DNA from 3 places in the Bacillus altaicus genome. Region 3 is predicted to be linked to each of the others. Evidence: predicted binding sites of a transcription regulator. Region 3 holds the regulator's gene; each other region holds the start of a gene.
What was found. Region 3 encodes CtsR, which represses protease genes until heat stress. Its sites were predicted from a motif close to ATGGTCAATAAAGGTCAAACA; they were not measured.
Positions count from the first base shown of each region.

Region 1: a site for CtsR is predicted at 4,416-4,436, ahead of clpP (ATP-dependent Clp endopeptidase proteolytic subunit ClpP). Genes of this name have one in related genera too.
Region 2: a site for CtsR is predicted at 2,803-2,823, ahead of clpB (ATP-dependent chaperone ClpB). Genes of this name have one in related genera too.

Region 1 covers NZ_CM143394.1:663,430-670,612, forward strand. The annotation lists gene ACE38F_RS03295 (NUDIX hydrolase) at 1-80, shown strand, start outside; gene rapZ (RNase adapter RapZ) at 101-982, shown strand; gene ACE38F_RS03305 (gluconeogenesis factor YvcK family protein) at 986-1,939, shown strand; gene whiA (DNA-binding protein WhiA) at 2,028-2,978, shown strand; gene ACE38F_RS03315 (HPr family phosphocarrier protein) at 3,002-3,250, shown strand; gene clpP (ATP-dependent Clp endopeptidase proteolytic subunit ClpP) at 3,789-4,370, opposite strand; gene ACE38F_RS03325 (DUF421 domain-containing protein) at 4,610-5,479, opposite strand; gene ACE38F_RS03330 (DUF1657 domain-containing protein) at 5,500-5,706, opposite strand; gene spoVAE (stage V sporulation protein AE) at 5,718-6,068, opposite strand; gene spoVAD (stage V sporulation protein AD) at 6,065-7,081, opposite strand; gene spoVAC (stage V sporulation protein AC) at 7,082-7,183, opposite strand, start outside.
Region 2 covers NZ_CM143394.1:4,277,783-4,284,965, reverse strand. The annotation lists gene ACE38F_RS22175 (YitT family protein) at 1-719, shown strand, start outside; gene ACE38F_RS22170 (DUF3813 domain-containing protein) at 746-943, opposite strand; gene ACE38F_RS22165 (hypothetical protein) at 943-1,083, opposite strand; gene ACE38F_RS22160 (Cof-type HAD-IIB family hydrolase) at 1,188-1,997, opposite strand; gene ACE38F_RS22155 (YjzC family protein) at 2,489-2,668, shown strand; gene clpB (ATP-dependent chaperone ClpB) at 2,841-5,441, shown strand; gene ACE38F_RS22145 (YjzD family protein) at 5,473-5,655, opposite strand; gene ACE38F_RS22140 (lipase family protein) at 5,812-6,546, shown strand; gene ACE38F_RS22135 (NAD-dependent epimerase/dehydratase family protein) at 6,576-7,183, shown strand, end outside.
Region 3 covers NZ_CM143394.1:203,573-210,755, reverse strand. The annotation lists rRNA gene ACE38F_RS01145 (23S ribosomal RNA) at 1-1,581, shown strand, start outside; rRNA gene rrf (5S ribosomal RNA) at 1,632-1,747, shown strand; gene ctsR (transcriptional regulator CtsR) at 1,959-2,420, shown strand; gene ACE38F_RS01130 (UvrB/UvrC motif-containing protein) at 2,590-3,138, shown strand; gene ACE38F_RS01125 (protein arginine kinase) at 3,143-4,207, shown strand; gene clpC (ATP-dependent protease ATP-binding subunit ClpC) at 4,230-6,665, shown strand; gene radA (DNA repair protein RadA) at 6,760-7,183, shown strand, end outside.

The DNA of each region.
Region 1 (7,183 bases), 460 kb from region 3:
AAGGGAATGGTATAATCTACGGTACATTTGTATATACCCCAGATTTTGAGTTGCTTTCATATCGATTAGATCCGAGTTAAACCTGCAAGGAGAGGATACGATGACAGAGAATAATGATATAAAAATGGTAATTATTACAGGGATGTCTGGAGCTGGAAAAACGGTAGCGTTACAAAGTTTTGAAGATTTAGGCTATTTTTGTGTAGATAATTTACCACCGATGTTATTGCCGAAGTTTATTGAACTTATGGCAGATTCAAAAGGTAAAATGAATAAAGTAGCACTCGGTATTGATTTACGTGGCCGAGAGTTTTTTGAATATTTATGGGGAGCACTTGATGATTTATCAGAACGTACATGGATTATTCCTCATATTTTATTTTTAGATGCGAAAGATGGCACACTTGTAACTCGTTATAAAGAAACGAGACGTTCGCATCCACTTGCGCCAACTGGCTTGCCGTTAAAGGGAATTGAAGCTGAGCGTGGTCTATTAACTGATATGAAGGCGCGCGCGAATATTGTGCTTGATACATCTGAGTTGAAACCGAAAGAATTACGAGAGAAAATTGTTCACTTATTCTCAACAGAAACTGAGCAAGCATTTCGTGTAAATGTTATGTCATTTGGATTTAAGTACGGAATTCCAATTGATGCTGATTTAGTATTTGATGTTCGTTTTTTACCAAATCCATATTATATTCCACATATGAAGCCATTAACAGGACTGGATGAAGAAGTTTCGTCGTATGTGTTGAAATTTAATGAAACACATAAGTTTTTAGAGAAATTGACGGATCTTATCACTTTCATGCTGCCTCATTATAAAAGAGAAGGCAAGAGTCAACTTGTAATTGCGATTGGATGTACAGGTGGGCAACATCGTTCTGTTACGCTTACAGAGTACCTTGGGAAACATTTGAAACCAGAGTATAGCGTTCATGTATCTCATCGTGATGTGGAGAAGAGAAAGGGCCATTAAGGGATGAAAAAAGAGAGAAAACCTAAAATTGTTATCATGGGAGGTGGAACTGGACTTTCTGTTTTATTAAGAGGTTTAAAACAATATCCGGTTGATATTACAGCAGTTGTAACAGTAGCCGACGATGGAGGCAGTTCAGGTAGACTACGTGATGAGCTAGCAATTCCACCTCCAGGTGATATTCGTAACGTACTTGTTGCCTTATCGGATGTAGAACCATTAGTGGAAGCTTTATTTCAGCACCGTTTTACAACTGGAGACGGACTGAAAGGGCATGCGTTAGGAAATTTACTATTGGCAGGTATGACTTCGATTACAGGAGACTTTTACCACGCGATTACGGAAACGAGTAAAGTATTAAATGTCAGAGGACGTGTATTACCAGCAGCGAATCAAAGTGCGGTACTTCATGCAGAATTAGAAGATGGAGAAATTGTAACAGGTGAATCAAAGATTCCTTATTTCGGGAAGAAGATTAATCGTGTATTTTTAACTCCAGAAGATGTAGAACCGTTATGTGAAACGTTGACGGAAATTAAACGAGCTGATTTGCTTGTTTTCGGTCCAGGAAGTCTGTACACAAGTATATTACCGAATTTAGTTGTTAACAAAATTGGAGACGCTGTTCTTGCTGCAAAAGCGAAGAAGGTATATGTATGTAATGTTATGACGCAAGCGGGCGAAACGAAGGGTTATACTGCGTTTGATCATGTGCAGGCGTTACATGATCATTTAGGTAAACCATTTATCGACACTGCGATTGTAAATAATCGTGATATTCCTCGTGAATTACGTACGCTATATGAGGAAGAAATGTCGGAACCAGTTGCAATGGATACAGATCGTTTTGCTGAACATAATATCGAAATCATTCAAGAGCGATTAGCGAAATATGATGAGCGTGTTGTAAGACATGATACATTAAAGTTAGCTTCTATTTTATATTCATTGTTATAAATATGCGTTGCCTCGTTTGAGGTAACGCTCCTCATTCATATAGGACAAGATTTTTGTTCCAAAGTAATAGTATAAGGAGGTGTTGACTGTGTCATTTGCATCAGAAACAAAGAAAGAGTTGACCAACCTTGAAATGAAGGAATGCTGTGAGAAATCAGAATTATCGGCGTTGCTTCGAATGAACGGATCGCTTTCTTTTTCAAACCGTCGCCTATCTATCGATATTCAAACGGAAAATGCAGCAATTGCAAGAAGGATTTATACGCTCTTGAAAAAAGGATATGATGTGACGGTAGAATTACTTGTTCGTAAAAAAATGCGATTGAAGAAAAATAATGTATATATCGTGCGGCTTGTTGAGAAGTCTCGCGAAATATTAGCAGATCTTCACATTGTTCGAGATGACTTTTCGTTTATTCGAAATATATCGCAGGAATTAATCGAGAAGAAATGTTGTAAACGATCGTATTTACGCGGTGCATTTTTAGCAGGTGGTTCGGTAAATAACCCAGAAACATCATCTTATCATTTAGAGATCTTTTCGTTATATAAGGAACATAATGATTCTATATGTGAACTGATGAACGGATTTGATTTAAATAGTAAGACGTTGGAAAGAAGAAAAGGGTACATTACGTATTTGAAAGAAGCTGAGAAAATTACAGAGTTTTTAAATATTATAGGTGCCCATAATGCACTTTTAAGATTTGAAGATATTCGAATTGTTCGCGATATGCGTAATTCGGTAAATCGTTTAGTTAACTGCGAAACAGCTAATTTAAATAAAACAATTGGTGCAGCGCTAAGGCAAATTGAGAACATCCGCTATATTGATGAGACCGTTGGGCTTGATATTTTGCCAGATAAATTAAGAGAAATTGCACAGTTACGAAGAGATTATCAAGATGTAACATTGAAAGAGTTAGGTGAGATGGTATCCGGGGGGAAAATTAGTAAATCGGGTATTAATCATCGTTTGCGTAAAATCGATGGAATTGCAGAGAAATTACGCGCGGGGGAAACGGTAGCAAAAAAATAAGAGGTTAAAGGGGAAATGGAGCTGTGGTTCAAAAAGTGGTTAAAGTTGCATTAAAAAACGGTTTACAAGCACGTCCGGCTGCGTTGTTTGTACAAGAGGCAAATCGCTTTCATTCTGATATTTTCATTGAGAAAGATGGAAAGACAGTTAATGCAAAGAGCATAATGGGGATTATGAGCTTAGCGATCGGAACTGGTAGCATGATTACAATCACAACAGAAGGTTCAGATGCAGAAGAGGCTTTGGAAGCATTAGCTGCATATGTACAATAAAGGCTATCGCGAATGTGCGATAGCTTTTTTTATTCTGTTGTTTGTGAGCAGCTTGGCTGGTGTGGGGTAACGAATGATCGGTGGGGTATGTAGCTAGTTCGCGCTTGTCGGTAAGTCGATATGTTGTGTCGAAACGTCGATATATTAAAATAATCGCCGATAAAATTTGAGTTACGGTCGATATATTTGAAAAATCGTCGATATATTCAGGTGGATACCGGATGGGGTATGCGGAGGGAGAATACATGATAATAAAAAAGCGCCCTGTAATAGGGCGCCTTCGCTTTTAGTTATATCCAGCTCCGGCGGCTAGAATGATCGGTGGCTTCGCTTCTTCCGTCGAGGTAAAAAGCAACTCTTTGTCAGAAGCTCCATCCCCCTCTCATTCTGAATGAGCCGCTTCTGCTTTTAATTATATCCAGCTCCAGTGGCTAGAATCTCCGGTCGTTTCGCCCCTTCATTCGAGGCAAAAAGCGCCTCGGAATCAGGGGCTTAGGCGCCCTGCGATTCTGAACGAGCCGCTTCCGCTTTTAATTTATTAACGACTTGTAAAGATCTTATCAATTAAGCCGTATTCTAGAGCTCTTTCTGCTGTCATGAAGTTGTCGCGGTCTGTGTCGCGTTGTAGAACTTCAAGTGGTTGACCTGTGCGGTCAGCAAGAATTTGGTTTAATTTTTCACGTAAGAATAGGATGCGTTTTGCAGCGATTTCGATTTCAGTCGCTTGACCTTGTGCACCGCCAAGTGGTTGGTGAATCATTACTTCACTGTTAGGAAGAGCGAAACGTTTTCCTTTTTCACCTGCTGCAAGTAAGAATGCACCCATAGATGCAGCCATACCGATACAGATTGTTGATACTTGTGGTTTAATAAACTGCATTGTATCGTAAATTGCCATACCAGCTGTGATAGAACCACCAGGGCTGTTGATATAGATGTGAATATCTTTTTCTGGATCTTGAGATTCCAAGAATAAAAGCTGGGAAACGATTGAGTTTGCTACGTTGTCATCAATTGCGCTACCAAGCATAATGATGCGGTCCTTTAATAGTCGAGAGTAAATATCGTAAGCGCGTTCTCCACGATTTGTTTGTTCAATTACTGTAGGAATTAAATTCATCTGTTATTTCCTCCTTTGAAAGCTTTATTAGTTTATAATACAATTATGGTCAATAAAGGTCAAACGAAACCACTTTAAATCAAAAAAATATGTAGTTGTATCATGATTTATTCGCTATGTTTTTAAAATTCCCTGCTTATGTATCTTCAACATCATAACCGAATTACATAAATTTAAACGTGATTAAAGGTGTAGAAAGGGCAAAAGAACGCCTTTTTACTGAAGCGTTCTTTCGGTATTTATTCTTTTAAAAGATAGGTTACTTTATTTAAAATTGTTTCGACTTGTTTCGCGTTTTTACTATACATTTCACTTGCTGATTTCGATTTTGTTTCTAAAGAAAATAGTTCAAGATCAGCATGGCATTTTTTTAAAGATGCCAATAGTAAAGGTTTGTTTTGAGGAGAAGGCATTTGGAGTTTATCATTATAAATGTCGATAGTAAGTTGTCCGTATGAATCAACTTGACCGAGAAACACATTTTCAATGACAACGCCGAGTTTTTCTAATTCAGAATGTAACCAAGCGCGGTTGTGCCCGCTTGCAGAAAGAGGTTCATCTAGTACATTTCCATCCATAATAACAGTTTGTGGTTCCTTCTCGTTCGGTACTTTTAAACCGATGTCTTTTGCTGTAAGTGGCTGAGAATCTTTCTTTAATAATACATTTAATTCTCCGCTCGGTTCTAAGACAGCGAATTCGACTTCAGCTATACTGAATGCACCATTTCCTCTAAGAAGTTCAAGTAACTCATCACTTGTATATTTTTCTTTCTTTAAATTATCCTCAAGTACTTTGCCATCCTTTATTAAAACTGTAGACTTTCCTTCAAAGAAATCTCTCGCGGCTTTATTTTTTAAGGAAAGAATTCCTACGAAAAAAGGTACCGAAGCGAAAATAAGTATAGCAAATACACCATGGAAAAACTTTTGATCTAGCCCTGTAGATACTTGGGCAGCAATGTCACCAATCGTCATTCCAGCTATGTATTCGAAAAAGGAAAGTTGGGAGATTTGTCTTTTTCCAAGCCATTTTGTAATAGCGAATAAAAGAATTAATATGAATACAGAACGGAGAATGACAAGTGACCATTCGGGTAGATGAGACATAGTAATTTCCTCCAGTCTGCTTAAAACCCTTTATATTGAGGTTCTTCACGTTCTAATAATGAAACTCTATCCTTTAAATCAGCGATGACGCTGTCCATTTCTAACATGCATTCGTGAAAGACGCGTTTTGTTTCTTCGTCTTCTGAATTTAGCGAAAGGGAACTTAAGCTTGCTTGAGCCCCCCTTAAACTAGCGAGGCATGTTTTTACACTAGCGATAACAGTCATGAAAACACCTCTTATCCTTTCGGTTTAAATAGCAATGCTCCGATGAATCCAAAAATGATAGCAGCAGAAATACCAGCGCTTGTTACTTTAAACATACCGGTAATAACGCCGACAATTCCATGTTTTGCAGCTTCTTCCATAGCGCCGTGAACGAGGGCGTTACCGAAACTTGTAATTGGTACAGTTGCTCCTGCACCCGCAAAATCAATTAATGGTTCATATAGATTGAATCCATCTAATATAGCCCCAACAACAACGAGTGTTGCCATTGTATGGGCAGGAGTAAGTTTACCCACATCAAACATAAGTTGACCAATTACACATATAAGGCCACCAATAACAAAAGCCCAGAAAAAAATCATTGTGTTGCACCTCCAAATTCGATCGATACAGCATGAGCGATACATGGAATTGTTTCTTCTTGTTGGAATGTAAGTGGAGATAGTAAAGCACCTGTTGCAACAACTAGCATCTTTTTGAATTCTCCCTTTTTCATTCTATTTAATAAATGTCCGTACACGACTGTTGCAGAACACCCAGGACCACTTCCGCCAGCTATGACAGGTTGACCTTCTCTATAAATGATGATTCCGCAATCTTGGAATTGTTCGCTCTTTACTTTTGTACCGTGTTTATGTAGTAGGTCGTAAGCGATTTCGCGTCCTACATGTCCAAGGTCACCTGTTACGATTAAGTCGTAATAAGAGGCGTCGATTTGTCGTTCGCGTAAATGGGCTTCAATCGTATCGACAGCAGCTGGGGCCATCGCACCGCCCATATTAAACGGATCTGTTAAACCCATGTCAACAACTCGCCCAATTGTGGCGGAAGTTACTCTTGGACCATTTCCTGTATCACTTAAAATTGCTGCACCTGCACCGGTCACTGTCCACTGCGCTGTAGGGGGCTTTTGTCCACCATATTCAGTTGGGTAACGGAATTGTTTTTCCACGGCAGCGTTATGGCTTGATGCTCCAGTTAATAAATATTTTGCGCCTTTTGCATTTACAATACTTGCGCCGAGCGCTAATCCTTCCATAGAAGTAGAGCAAGCTCCAAATAATCCAAGATAAGGTGTTCCGAGTGTACGACATGCAAAGCTCGTTGGGGTTATTTGATTAATTAAATCTCCTGCGAGTACGAATTGAATATCGTCTTTCCGAAGTTTTGCTTTCTCTGTAGCACGGCTACAAGCTTCTTCAAATAAAATTTTGTGAGCCTTTTCGTAAGAATCTTGTCCAAGCCATAAATCTTCATGGAGGGTGTCGAAGTCTTCAGGGATATTACCTTTCGCTTCAAATGGTCCACCGACTACCCCGGTTGAGATAATGACTGGTTTGTTTTCAAATATCCATGTTCGGTGTCCTTGTAACATTTATAGCCCTCCCCATTGAACGAGAATCGTTTTAATAAGTGCGATGACGAAAGCGGAAAATACACCAAACAAAATAACAGAGCCAGCCAATTTAAACATGTT
Region 2 (7,183 bases), 1.0 Mb from region 3:
AATTATTGTCACAAATATTAGGTGACTTTTTATCTATTCATATATCTACGGGGGTATTGTTTAGTTTGTTTAATATTCCTGTCGTTATTTTAGCGTGGAAAAAGGTTGGGAAGGCCTTTACATTTTTTAGTTTTCTTTGCGTTATATTTATGACTTTGTTTTTAGAAATTATCCCAGTTAGAGCGGTTTCGGACGATATCATATTGAATGCGATTTTTGGTGGTATTATTTCAGCGATTGGGGTAGGGGTTGCTTTAAAGTGGGGGGCTTCTACAGGTGGTCTAGATATTATTGCCATGATTTTATCAAAGATAAAAGATAAGCCTGTCGGCACGTATTTTTTCTTCTTTAATGCACTTATCATTATCGCTGCTGGCTATGTGTATGGATGGGAAAAGGCATTATATACTTTGGTTACTTTGTATGTATCAACGAGAATTATTGATGCGATTCATACCCGTCATGTGAAGATTACGGCATTAATTGTTACAAAGAACGGGGCAGATGTGCGAAAAGCGATTCACTCTCGCTTAGTGAGAGGGATTACAACTATACCAGCAACAGGTGCTTATACAAATGAAAATAAAGAAATGTTAATGATTGTTATTACTCGTTACGAGTTGTACGAATTAGAGAGGGTTATTAAACAAGTGGACCCAGGTGCATTTACAAATATACTGCAAACGGTCGGAGTGTTTGGGTTATTTCGAAAAGATTAAAGAGGACCAAAGCTGGTCCTCTTTTTTTAATGCGAATTCGTAATGTTTTGCAATTGCTCCTGCATTTCACGTAGCTGAACTTTTTCAGCAGTTGAAGAGTTTGCATAAGCAGAGTGCAAAGAGTTTTTTGCTCTATAAACGAGTTCCTGTTGTTCAGCGCCACTTGAACAAGAAACGGCACTTGAAACAGCGTCTCTAGCTTGTTGGAATAGTAAGTTTCCCATTAAACCCCTCCAAACGAAGAGTTACTTCTCGCTTTTTCTGCCTCAGCTAATGTACCTCTGTACGGGAATCTTGCATCATGCTTCATAACAGCATCGGCTCCTTGCTGGATAAAACGTTTTGATTTGTTCTTTTTACCCATTCGAAAAACCCCCTTTATTTAGCTGAAAACAATTGACGCGCTGACTCTTGCGTCTAATAATAGTATGAGCGTTTGGGAGAAACTATAAGCAGGGAATTTTTAGATTACAATCCAAGAACCTCTTCTAAATATAGAGCGATACCATCTTCTTCATTCGTTAATGTCGTATGATTTGCGAGTGATTTTAATTCAGGAATTGCATTACCCATTGCGATTCCATGACCAGCAAATTCGATCATTTCAAAGTCGTTATCCTCATCACCAAAAGCGATAATTCGCTCTTTAGGAATATTATAATGGCCTGAAATTTTTTGTAATCCGACAGCTTTATTTAATCCGCTTTTTACAATTTCAATAATTGGCCAAGGTGCACCCCATTTTCTATGGTCGATGACCTCAGCATGCATATCTGTTAAATGTTGGCGAATTGCAGCAGAGTGCTCGTCATGTGCATCGATTAATAAGCAAGTTGGATGGTCGTTTAAAGTATTTAATAAATCTCCTGTGAAAATCTTTGGAGAACCGAATTCAAAAATATGTTTTTTATCTTCATCAATTTCACGGACATACACATCATCGATGACTTCAGCATAGACATTTTTCACGCCGAAATCAAAGCAAGCTCGGACGATTTCTTGTGCTGTTGAAAGTTCAAGAGGAGAGTGATGTGTTCCCCAACTTGAATCAAGAGGGTGATGCACGTAAGCTCCATTAAAGTTTACGATTGGTGTGTTAAGGCTAAGCTCTTTATAATAATCGTAACTAGCGCGGAATGGACGCCCTGTTGAAATAACGACAATATGTCCTTGTTCTTTTGCTTTTGCAATTGTGTTTTTCGTTCTTGGAGAAATTATTTTGTTGTCTGTTAATAAAGTTCCGTCTAAGTCTAAAGCGATTAAATGTTGTTTGTTCATAATTTCACCTCTTATAATATTTTTTTTGATTCTATCTGTATTTCCGTTTTTAATATGCAGAAATAAGAGGTTAGACTGGGTGAAACTACTGTAGATGAAAGTTTCACTATATATTCATCTTACGTCGCGAAGCGCTGTGGTGTCTACTATTTCTCATTGGAAATCAGGAGAAAGTCAATATCTTTTTAGAAAGTTCAAACAATGTTTCTTTCATTATGTACAATTTGTGAAAAGGGTTACATTGTTTGAATGATGCGACTTATAATGAACATGTAATCTTCTCGTATATGTTTGACTCTCCTTTGGAACTGGCCTAAACTTAGGTTGGTTTCTTTTTTTTCAACAAATATACCAATAATTCCTGCTTAAGGTTGTGTAATTATATATATGTACATGGATAAACGGTAGTACTGTTTCCTAAACATGACAGAAAAGCTTTCTTTTAAAATGGATATACTAATGAGGCAAGACGTCATGGAAGGAGAATGAAAATGGGACAAAATCGCAGGTTTCGTTCAGGGCAAAAGGCGCCAAATGATGGCATTTACGTAGAAATTGGTGAAACGGGAAGTATGGTGAAAGATCCACAAATGGTGAAATTAACTGCCGGGGAAAGGTTTCCGGAGAACGCAAATCATAACCGTCAGTGGACATATAAAAGAAAACCGTAACAGAAGCCGCAATCGTTATTGCGGCTTTTTTGATTAGGAAAATGAATGTTACTTTTTTCTTTTTCCAATAATAAGTTTGAGCTACATAAGCAAAATTATTGTATAAAAAAGTCAGTTGGCGTATAATCAAATCAAAGGTCAAAGAAAGTCAAACATTTGGAGGGCTGTAAAGATGGACTTAAATCAAATGACAACGAAAACACAGGAAGCGATTATGAGTGCTCAATCTTTAGCGGTATCTCATCATCATCAAGAAGTAGATACTGTTCATCTATTGCTTACGTTATTAGAGCAGCAAGACGGATTAACAGTACGTATTTTTCAAAAAATGAATGTCGATATAGAAGCGTTAAAACAAGGTGTAGAAAGTTTAATTAAGAAAAAGACTTCTGTAACTGGAAGCGGGGTAGAGGCAGGGAAATTATATGTAACAGGTGCTTTGCAACAACTGCTTGTAAGAGCGGGAAAAGAAGCGGAGAAATTGCAAGATGACTACATTTCAGTCGAACATGTATTACTTGCTTTTTCTGAAGAAAAAGGCGATATAAATCAAGTATTCACAAAATTTCATATTACGAAAGATAACTTATTACAGTCTTTAATGACAGTTCGGGGGAATCAAAGAGTGACTAGTCAAAATCCAGAAGCAACTTATGAAGCGTTAGAAAAATACGGCCGTGATTTAGTGGCGGAAGTAAGAGCGGGGAAAATTGATCCTGTAATTGGTAGAGATAGTGAAATTCGCCGCGTGATCCGTATTCTTTCGCGTAAAACGAAAAATAATCCCGTTTTAATCGGGGAACCAGGTGTTGGTAAAACAGCAATCGTTGAAGGATTAGCACAGCGTATTGTGAAAAAAGATGTCCCAGAAGGATTAAAAGATAGAACAATTTTCGCTTTAGATATGAGTGCACTTGTGGCCGGAGCAAAATTCCGCGGTGAATTTGAAGAGCGCCTGCAAGCTGTATTAAATGAAATTAAAAAGAGTGAAGGCCGCATTTTATTATTCATTGATGAACTTCATACAATTGTCGGCGCTGGTAAAACAGAAGGAGCGATGGATGCAGGAAATATGTTAAAACCAATGCTAGCGCGTGGTGAACTGCATTGTATCGGGGCAACGACATTAGATGAATACCGTAAATATATTGAGAAAGATCCAGCGTTAGAAAGACGTTTCCAACAAGTATTAGCAGAAGAGCCAACTGTTGAGGATACAATTTCCATTTTACGTGGTTTAAAAGAGCGTTTTGAAATTTATCACGGTGTAAATATTCATGACCGCGCGATTGTAGCAGCATCTGTTTTATCAGATCGATATATTTCAGATCGTTTCTTGCCCGATAAAGCAATTGATCTTGTTGATGAAGCTTGTGCAACAATTCGAACAGAAATTGATTCTATGCCAACAGAATTAGATGAAGTAACGCGCCGCATTATGCAGCTGGAAATTGAAGAAGCTGCTCTTGGGAAAGAAAAGGACTTAGGTAGTCAAGAGCGCCTAAAAACATTGCAACGTGAATTATCGGATTTAAAAGAAGTTGCAAGTAGTATGAGAGCGAAATGGGAGAAGGAAAAAGAAGATATCCATAAAGTGCGTGACTTACGTGAACATTTAGAGCGTTTGCGCCGTGAGTTAGAAGAAGCAGAAGGAAATTACGATTTAAATAAAGCAGCTGAGCTTCGCCACGGGAAAATTCCAGCTATCGAAAAAGAGTTAAAAGAAGCGGAAGAGATGGGGGCACATAATAAACAAGAGAATCGTTTATTACGCGAGGAAGTAAGTGAAGAAGAAATTGCAGACATTGTTTCAAGGTGGACTGGTATTCCTGTCGCAAAACTCGTTGAAGGTGAACGTGAGAAATTATTACGTCTTGAACAAATTTTATCAGAGCGTGTTATCGGTCAAGAGGAAGCGGTAAGCCTTGTATCAGACGCAGTTCTTCGTGCGCGCGCTGGCATTAAAGATCCGAATCGTCCAATTGGTTCATTCATTTTCTTAGGCCCTACAGGTGTTGGTAAAACTGAGCTTGCAAAAACGCTAGCACAAACGTTATTTGACAGTGAAGAGCAAATGATTCGTATCGATATGTCTGAGTATATGGAGAAACACGCAGTGTCGCGCTTAATTGGTGCGCCTCCCGGATATGTTGGATATGAAGAAGGCGGACAATTAACAGAAGCGGTAAGACGTAAACCATATTCTGTTATTTTGTTAGATGAAATCGAAAAAGCACATCCAGAAGTATTCAACATTTTATTACAAATGTTAGACGATGGACGCATTACAGATTCACAAGGACGTACAGTAGACTTTAAAAATACGGTTATTATTATGACTTCAAATATTGGATCTGCTCACTTATTAGAAGGGCTAGAAGAAGATGGTTCTATTAAAGAGGAATCAAGAGAACTTGTAATGGGACAATTAAGAGGACATTTCCGACCAGAATTCTTAAACCGTGTCGATGAAATTATTTTATTCAAACCTCTTACAAGGAACGAAATTAAAGGTATTGTTGATAAGATTGTACAAGAATTACAAGGGCGTTTAGCAGATCGCCACATATCATTAGAATTGACGGAATCTGCAAAAGAATTTGTTGTAGAAGCTGGATTCGATCCGCTGTACGGAGCTCGTCCGTTAAAACGATACGTACAGCGTCAAGTTGAAACGAAATTAGCGAGAGAATTAATTGCAGGAACGATTACGGACAATAGTCACGTAGTGGTCGATGTTGAAAATAACGAATTAGTCGTTCATGTAAAGTAAAAAAAGAGTTCGGATAAAATCCGGACTCTTTTTAGTGTTGTTCTACTGGCTCGTTTGGAATCGCAGCTGCAATCGCTAATACTAATACCGCAAGAACAACTGAGAAAATAGACGCTTGGTTAAAATCGTATGTACCGCCAGTCATAGAGCCGATTACGTAGCTCATCATATGTACAAGCGCGAACGACCAAATTAATGCCCAAATGAAACGCATCTTTTACACCTCTATTCGTTCAATCTGTCCTTATTGTAACACAATTGAAAAAAGAATATAGAAAAATATTTGTAGATTTTTCAACGCAAATTTGCATTCTGTTCATACATTATAAAAGAGTACTTTTATACGTTTAGAAAATAAGGCGGGGGAAAAATGAGTATTACGGAACGTTTTTTTTATTTAGAAAAAGAACCATGTGTAATTTATTTACCGGAAAAGCCAAATGGATTTTCTGTTATGCTCCTAGGAGATTATAACTATTTTATTGAGAATGGTACAAGTTTATGGACACAGCATGCAGGAAGAGCTTATTTTTTACAGGGCCTTATTGAAAAAGGCTATACGGTCTTTTCATCTAACTTATACGGAAGGCATTGGGGGAACGACCGAGCTGTTCGTTTAGCAAAACGTTTGTATGATGTCGTTCTAAGAAAAGAGACATTGAATGCGAAAATGCACATTATGGCAGATGGTATGGGAGCACTTGTAGCACTTGAGATGATGAACAAGTACCCTGAATGTATACGTTCGGTCGTTATGTTAAATCCGTGTTTAGATTTACCAGAATATGTGGAGTTTGAGAAAGAGCATAAGTTTTTTTACAAAAGATTAGTGAAGGAATTAAGTTTGGCGTATGATTCCAAAGAAGAAGAATTAGAATCAAAAATAAATAAGAAATCATTTGCACTTCTTCCGTCTTGTGTACCTGTTAAAATTTTTGTCTCAACACAGGAAAAAAGAGGAAGAAAACAATTGTTACGTAAATACGAGAAAATGAGGCAATTCAATCAATGCGATACTTCTGTTTTATTCCATCTGCAAGATGTGAAATATAAAATGGTTAGACAAACGACTGATTTCTTTAAAAAATATGAAGAAGAATTGTGAAGCTCCCATATACATAAATGAGGAGCTATTTGTTTCAAGGGGAAAGGGTTGGTGGTATGAAACGCGTGCTGATTATAGGTGCACTTACGTTTGTAGGTTATCACCTTGTGAATAAAATGATTGCAGAAGAAGTAGAAGTATATGGTCTTGATTTTGATGAATTTGATAGTATGACAAAAATTAATGAAGAGAAATTATTGTTGATTGGGCGAAATGCGTTATTTACGTACTATTCTATAAGGGATGAAGACGGATGGCGATCGGTAGAGGAAGAAAGTTTCGATACAGTTTATTTTTGTTTGTATGAGCCGAATCAACAAAGTGGATTTCGGAATGAAAGGGTCATATTACAATATTTAAAACGAATCGTAAGGATGTGTGAAAAAAATAAAGTAAAGTTAAATCTAATTTCTTCTATTGAAATAGGAGGCACTGAAGAATCCGAAAACAAACATCTATTTTCGAAAGTGGAAGAAGGGTTGAAAAAAGGCGAATTACAATATAGTGCATATCGAGTTCCTACATTATATGGACCGTGGCAACCGTCGTTTATGATGTATCATCAGCTTATTTTATCAGAACTTGATGACAAAGAGTGCCGTTGTATAAATGGAGAAAAAGGAAGCGATTTACTTTA
Region 3 (7,183 bases):
GAATGCCTAAGGTTTCCTGAGGAAGGCTCGTCCGCTCAGGGTTAGTCAGGACCTAAGCCGAGGCCGACAGGCGTAGGCGATGGACAACAGGTTGATATTCCTGTACCACCTCTTTATCGTTTGAGCAATGGAGGGACGCAGAAGGATAGAAGAAGCGTGCGATTGGTTGTGCACGTCCAAGCAGTTAGGCTGATAAGTAGGCAAATCCGCTTATCGTGAAGGCTGAGCTGTGATGGGGAAGCTCCTTATGGAGCGAAGTCTTTGATTCCCCGCTGCCAAGAAAAGCTTCTAGCGAGATAAAAGGTGCCTGTACCGCAAACCGACACAGGTAGGCGAGGAGAGAATCCTAAGGTGTGCGAGAGAACTCTGGTTAAGGAACTCGGCAAAATGACCCCGTAACTTCGGGAGAAGGGGTGCTTTCTTAACGGAAAGCCGCAGTGAATAGGCCCAAGCGACTGTTTAGCAAAAACACAGGTCTCTGCGAAGCCGTAAGGCGAAGTATAGGGGCTGACACCTGCCCGGTGCTGGAAGGTTAAGGAGAGGGGTTAGCGTAAGCGAAGCTCTGAACTGAAGCCCCAGTAAACGGCGGCCGTAACTATAACGGTCCTAAGGTAGCGAAATTCCTTGTCGGGTAAGTTCCGACCCGCACGAAAGGTGTAACGATTTGGGCACTGTCTCAACCAGAGACTCGGTGAAATTATAGTACCTGTGAAGATGCAGGTTACCCGCGACAGGACGGAAAGACCCCGTGGAGCTTTACTGTAGCCTGATATTGAATTTTGGTACAGTTTGTACAGGATAGGCGGGAGCCATTGAAACCGGAGCGCTAGCTTCGGTGGAGGCGCTGGTGGGATACCGCCCTGACTGTATTGAAATTCTAACCTACGGGTCTTATCGACCCGGGAGACAGTGTCAGGTGGGCAGTTTGACTGGGGCGGTCGCCTCCTAAAGTGTAACGGAGGCGCCCAAAGGTTCCCTCAGAATGGTTGGAAATCATTCGTAGAGTGCAAAGGCATAAGGGAGCTTGACTGCGAGACCTACAAGTCGAGCAGGGACGAAAGTCGGGCTTAGTGATTCGGTGGTTCCGCATGGAAGGGCCATCGCTCAACGGATAAAAGCTACCCCGGGGATAACAGGCTTATCTCCCCCAAGAGTCCACATCGACGGGGAGGTTTGGCACCTCGATGTCGGCTCATCGCATCCTGGGGCTGTAGTCGGTCCCAAGGGTTGGGCTGTTCGCCCATTAAAGCGGTACGCGAGCTGGGTTCAGAACGTCGTGAGACAGTTCGGTCCCTATCCGTCGTGGGCGCAGGAAATTTGAGAGGAGCTGTCCTTAGTACGAGAGGACCGGGATGGACGCACCGCTGGTGTACCAGTTGTTCTGCCAAGGGCATAGCTGGGTAGCTATGTGCGGAAGGGATAAGTGCTGAAAGCATCTAAGCATGAAGCCCCCCTCAAGATGAGATTTCCCATAGCGTAAGCTAGTAAGATCCCTGAAAGATGATCAGGTTGATAGGTTCGAGGTGGAAGCATGGTGACATGTGGAGCTGACGAATACTAATAGATCGAGGACTTAACCATATAATATGAAGCAAATGTTATCTAGTTTTGAAGGAATATACCTTCAATAGTTTGGTGATGATGGCAGAGAGGTCACACCCGTTCCCATACCGAACACGGAAGTTAAGCTCTCTAGCGCCGATGGTAGTTGGGACCTTGTCCCTGTGAGAGTAGGACGTCGCCAAGCAACTAAAACACGAGTCATTTGACTCGTGTTTTTTCGTGTTTCTTTTATAATTCATAGTAATTTAAAAAATCATTTACTTAAAGAATCGTCCTTTTGATTAAAGACAGGGAAATGTGGCTAGGATAGTGAATAAGCAAAAGAGTTGCAAATTTTTTTAATACGTATATAATTAAAGTCAAAGATAGTCAAAGTCAATAAAGGTGGCGGATAAATGAGAAATATATCTGATATCATTGAGAAATATCTAAAGCAAGTTATTGACTTAAGCAATAATAATGCGATTGAAATCAAGAGGAATGAGGTCGCTGATCGATTCGATTGTGTGCCGTCTCAAATCAACTATGTAATCAATACCCGTTTTACGTTAGAAAGAGGATTCGTAGTAGAAAGTAAACGAGGTGGAGGAGGTTACATTCGCATTATAAAAGTCAAACTGCATGATGATATAGACATTATTGATCAAATGCTTCATATGATTGATCATAGCGTTGCACAAGGAAATGCAGAAAGCATGATTATACGTTTAATAGAAGAGGGTATTATAACAAATCGTGAAGCTAAACTTATGTTAAGCGTACTAGATCGTTCTGTATTATTAATGGATGTTCCTTCTCGAGATGAACTTAGGGCTCGAATATTATGCGCAATGTTAAGAACACTGAAATATAAATAAATATAACTTTTGTTAAGAATGATAACTAAGATAATGCAGTTTAATATTGTAGGAATTTTGAAAGATGACATGTGCTTTTACTAAATGGATTAAGGAAAGAGAACAATCTAGTAATGTATGAAAAGTATCATGAGATAGATCGTTCCTGTTGTAAAGGTGGGGGATAGCGATGACTTGTCAAAACTGTAATATAAGACCAGCAACTTTACATTATACAAAAGTAATCAACGAAAAAAAGGCGGAAGTTCATCTTTGCGAGCAATGTGCAGAACAAAGTGGCTATACGTCTTTCTTTCAATCACCGCAGTCTAATTTTTCATTCCATGACCTATTAGCCGGATTATTGCATGGTGAACCAGCAATGTTTGAAGAAGGGCAAGATGCATTTTCAAATACAAATATATCAAGATGTCCAAATTGTAAGATGACATATGAACAATTTACAAAAGTGGGACGCTTTGGATGTGCTTCTTGTTACGATACATTTAAGGGGCATTTAAAACCATTGTTAAAACGTCTTCACGGTGGGCATACAGATCATTGTGGAAAAATTCCTGAACGTATAGAAGGAAATATCTACTTAAAGAAAGAATTAGATGAACTAAAACTCAATCTGAAACAATATGTACAGAAAGAGGAATTTGAGAAAGCGGCTGAAGTACGAGATAAAATTCGATGTCTTGTAAATCAGCTTAGTGAGCATAGAGAGGGGGAATAGTTCTATGTCACTGGACAGAATCATGAATGAAGCGATTAGTCCATGGATGAAGGGGGATGGCCCTGATTCTGATATTGTTTTAAGTAGTCGAATTCGTTTGGCTCGTAATTTTAAAAAATATCAATTCTCTACTATGCAAAACGAGGAAGAAGCTAAACAGATTCATGAGTTATTTAAGAAGAAGTTTATAAATAAACCTGTAGAACCTTTTGGGGAGTTTGAACTATTAAAAATGAATGAATTAAATCCTCTCCAAAGGAGAGTTTTAGTTGAGAAGCATTTAATTAGTCCGAATCTTGCAGGAACAGAATACGGAGCATGCCTACTATCAGAAAGTGAACATATAAGTATCATGCTTAATGAAGAGGATCATGTTAGGATTCAGTGCCTATTTTCAGGTTTACAGTTATCAGAGGCGCTTCAAAGTGCCAATCAAATAGATAACTGGATCGAGGAACAGGTTGAATATGCTTTTGATGAATCGCTTGGATATATTACGAGTTGCCCCACTAACGTCGGTACAGGATTAAGGGCTTCGGTAATGATTCATTTGCCGGGACTGGTTTTAACGAAAAGAATTAACCGTATTATACAAGTAATTCAAAAATTAGGGTTAGTAGTAAGAGGAATATACGGTGAAGGTAGCGAAGCGTTAGGTAATATATTTCAAGTGTCAAATCAAATGACACTAGGGAAATCAGAAGAAGATATTATTGCAGATTTAAAGAGTGTCATTCAACAAATCATCCATCAAGAAAAAATGGCTAGAGAATTAATTGTACAAAATTCAAGTATTGAGCTTGAAGATAAAGTATATCGTTCTTACGGAATACTAGCTAACAGTCGTTTAATTCAATCTGCAGAAGCAGCCACTTGCTTATCAGATGTACGACTTGGTATTGACTTAGGATATATACAAGGTATATCGAGAAATATTTTAACTGAGTTAATGGTTCTTACTCAGCCAGGCATTTTGCAACAATATGCAGGAGGACCTCTAGGACCAGAAGAAAGAGATTATCGAAGAGCAACCTTAATCCGTGAGCGATTACGAATTGAACAAAATTAAGCGCAAGTAGGAGGCGATTTCTATGATGTTTGGAAGATTTACAGAACGAGCACAGAAAGTATTAGCTTTATCTCAAGAGGAAGCAATTCGCATTGGGCATAATAATATTGGAACAGAACATATTTTACTTGGGCTTGTACGCGAAGGTGAAGGAATTGCAGCAAAAGCGTTAATTGCTCTTGGATTAAGTCCAGAGAAAGTTCAAAAAGAGGTAGAAGCATTAATTGGACGTGGAACGGAAGCTTCTCAAACAGTACATTACACACCTCGTGCTAAAAAAGTTATTGAGTTGTCTATGGACGAAGCTCGTAAATTGGGCCATTCCTACGTTGGAACAGAACATATTTTACTTGGTTTAATCCGTGAAGGTGAAGGTGTAGCAGCACGTGTTTTAAATAATTTAGGTGTAAGCCTAAACAAAGCAAGACAACAAGTGTTACAACTCCTTGGAAGTAATGAAGCTAGTTCAGGTCACCAAGGTGGTTCATCAACAAATGCGAATACACCTACACTTGACAGTCTAGCACGTGATTTAACAGTTGTTGCACGTGAAAATCGTTTAGATCCTGTTATTGGACGTGGTAAAGAAATTCAACGTGTAATTGAAGTGTTAAGCCGTAGAACAAAAAACAATCCAGTATTAATTGGAGAACCTGGTGTAGGTAAGACAGCAATTGCGGAAGGATTAGCACAGCAAATTGTAAATAATGAAGTTCCTGAAACTTTAAGAGATAAGCGTGTTATGACATTAGATATGGGTACAGTTGTTGCTGGAACAAAATATCGTGGTGAATTTGAGGATCGTTTAAAGAAAGTGATGGATGAGATTCGCCAAGCTGGTAACATCATTCTATTTATTGATGAGCTTCATACATTAATTGGTGCAGGAGGGGCAGAAGGTGCAATTGATGCATCGAATATTTTAAAACCATCTTTAGCACGCGGTGAATTACAATGTATTGGTGCAACAACTTTAGACGAATATCGTAAATATATTGAAAAGGATGCGGCATTAGAAAGACGTTTCCAACCAATTCATGTTGATGAACCAAACTTAGAAGAATCAGTTCAAATTTTAAAAGGTTTACGTGACCGTTATGAGGCGCATCACCGCGTATCTATTACAGATGATGCAATCGATGCGGCTGTAAAACTTTCAGATCGTTACATTACAGACCGTTTTTTACCTGATAAAGCAATCGATTTAATTGATGAGGCTGCATCAAAAGTACGCTTACGTTCTTATACAACACCACCAAACTTAAAAGAGCTTGAAGTGAAGCTTGAGGAAATTAGAAAAGAAAAAGATGCGGCTGTACAAAGCCAAGAATTTGAAAAAGCTGCTTCCTTACGTGATATGGAACAACGTTTACGTGAAAAGTTAGAAGATACAAAGCGTCAGTGGAAAGAGAAACAAGGACAAGAAAACTCAGAAGTAACAGTAGAAGATATTGCAAATGTCGTTTCCACATGGACACGTATTCCAGTTTCTAAACTTGCACAAACAGAGACAGATAAATTATTAAACTTGGAATCAATTTTACATGATCGTTTAATTGGGCAGGATGAAGCAGTTGTAGCTGTGGCAAAAGCTGTTCGTCGTGCGAGAGCGGGATTAAAAGATCCGAAACGTCCAATTGGCTCATTTATTTTCCTAGGACCGACTGGTGTAGGTAAAACAGAACTAGCGAGGGCGTTAGCGGAATCTATGTTCGGTGATGAGGATGCAATGATCCGCATTGATATGTCTGAGTACATGGAAAAGCATTCTACCTCTCGTTTAGTTGGATCTCCTCCAGGATATGTTGGATATGAAGAAGGTGGACAATTAACAGAGAAAGTTCGTCGTAAGCCATATTCAGTTGTCTTATTAGATGAAGTAGAGAAAGCTCATCCTGACGTGTTTAATATTTTACTACAAGTATTAGAAGATGGCCGTTTAACAGATTCTAAAGGACGTACAGTTGATTTCCGTAATACAATTGTTATTATGACGTCTAATGTTGGTGCAGACGCATTAAAACGTAATAAACATCTTGGATTTAACGTACAAGATGAGAGCCGCGATTATTCAGATATGAAAGGTAAAGTAATGGATGAATTGAAAAAAGCATTTCGTCCAGAATTCTTAAACCGTATTGATGAAATTATCGTGTTCCATATGCTTGAGAAAAAACATATTCAAGAAATTGTAACTCTTATGGTGAATCAGTTAGTGAATCGCTTAAAAGAACAAGAGATTGAATTGCACTTAACAGAAGGAGCAATTTCAGCAATTGCTGATAAAGGATTTGATCGAGAGTACGGTGCTCGTCCGCTTCGTAGAGCAATTCAAAAACATGTAGAAGATAGACTATCAGAAGAACTGTTAAAAGGTGCTATTGAGAAAGGGCAAAAAGTTATCTTTGATATAGAAGGAGAATCATTTGTCATTCATAGTGCGGAAAAGGTAAAATAAGTATAGACAAACAAAGAGGGCTACGCGATAGCCCTCTTTCTTGTACGAGAAGGATAAACGTTTGTAGATGAAAGTGAAGTGAACTATAAAAGATATGGCTAAAAAGAAAACAAAATTCACATGTCAAGAGTGTGGTTATCAGTCGCCAAAATATATGGGGAAATGTCCTGGGTGTGGTAAATGGAATACGCTTGTTGAAGAGATGGAACCAGTTGTATCATCAAGGCGCCTTAATTATGTCAATGCAATTCAATCAGAAGTAACAAAACCAAGACGCTTAACAGAGGTAGAAACAAATTCTGAGGCGCGTATTGAAACGAAATTTCAAGAATTTAACCGTGTACTTGGTGGCGGGATTGTAGATGGATCTTTAGTACTTATTGGTGGAGACCCTGGGATTGGAAAATCAACATTGTTATTACAAATTTCATCGCAATTAGCAGATTCTTCATATGATGTACTATACATATCAGGTGAGGAGTCAGCAAAGCAGATTAAACTTCGTGCAGATCGTTTGC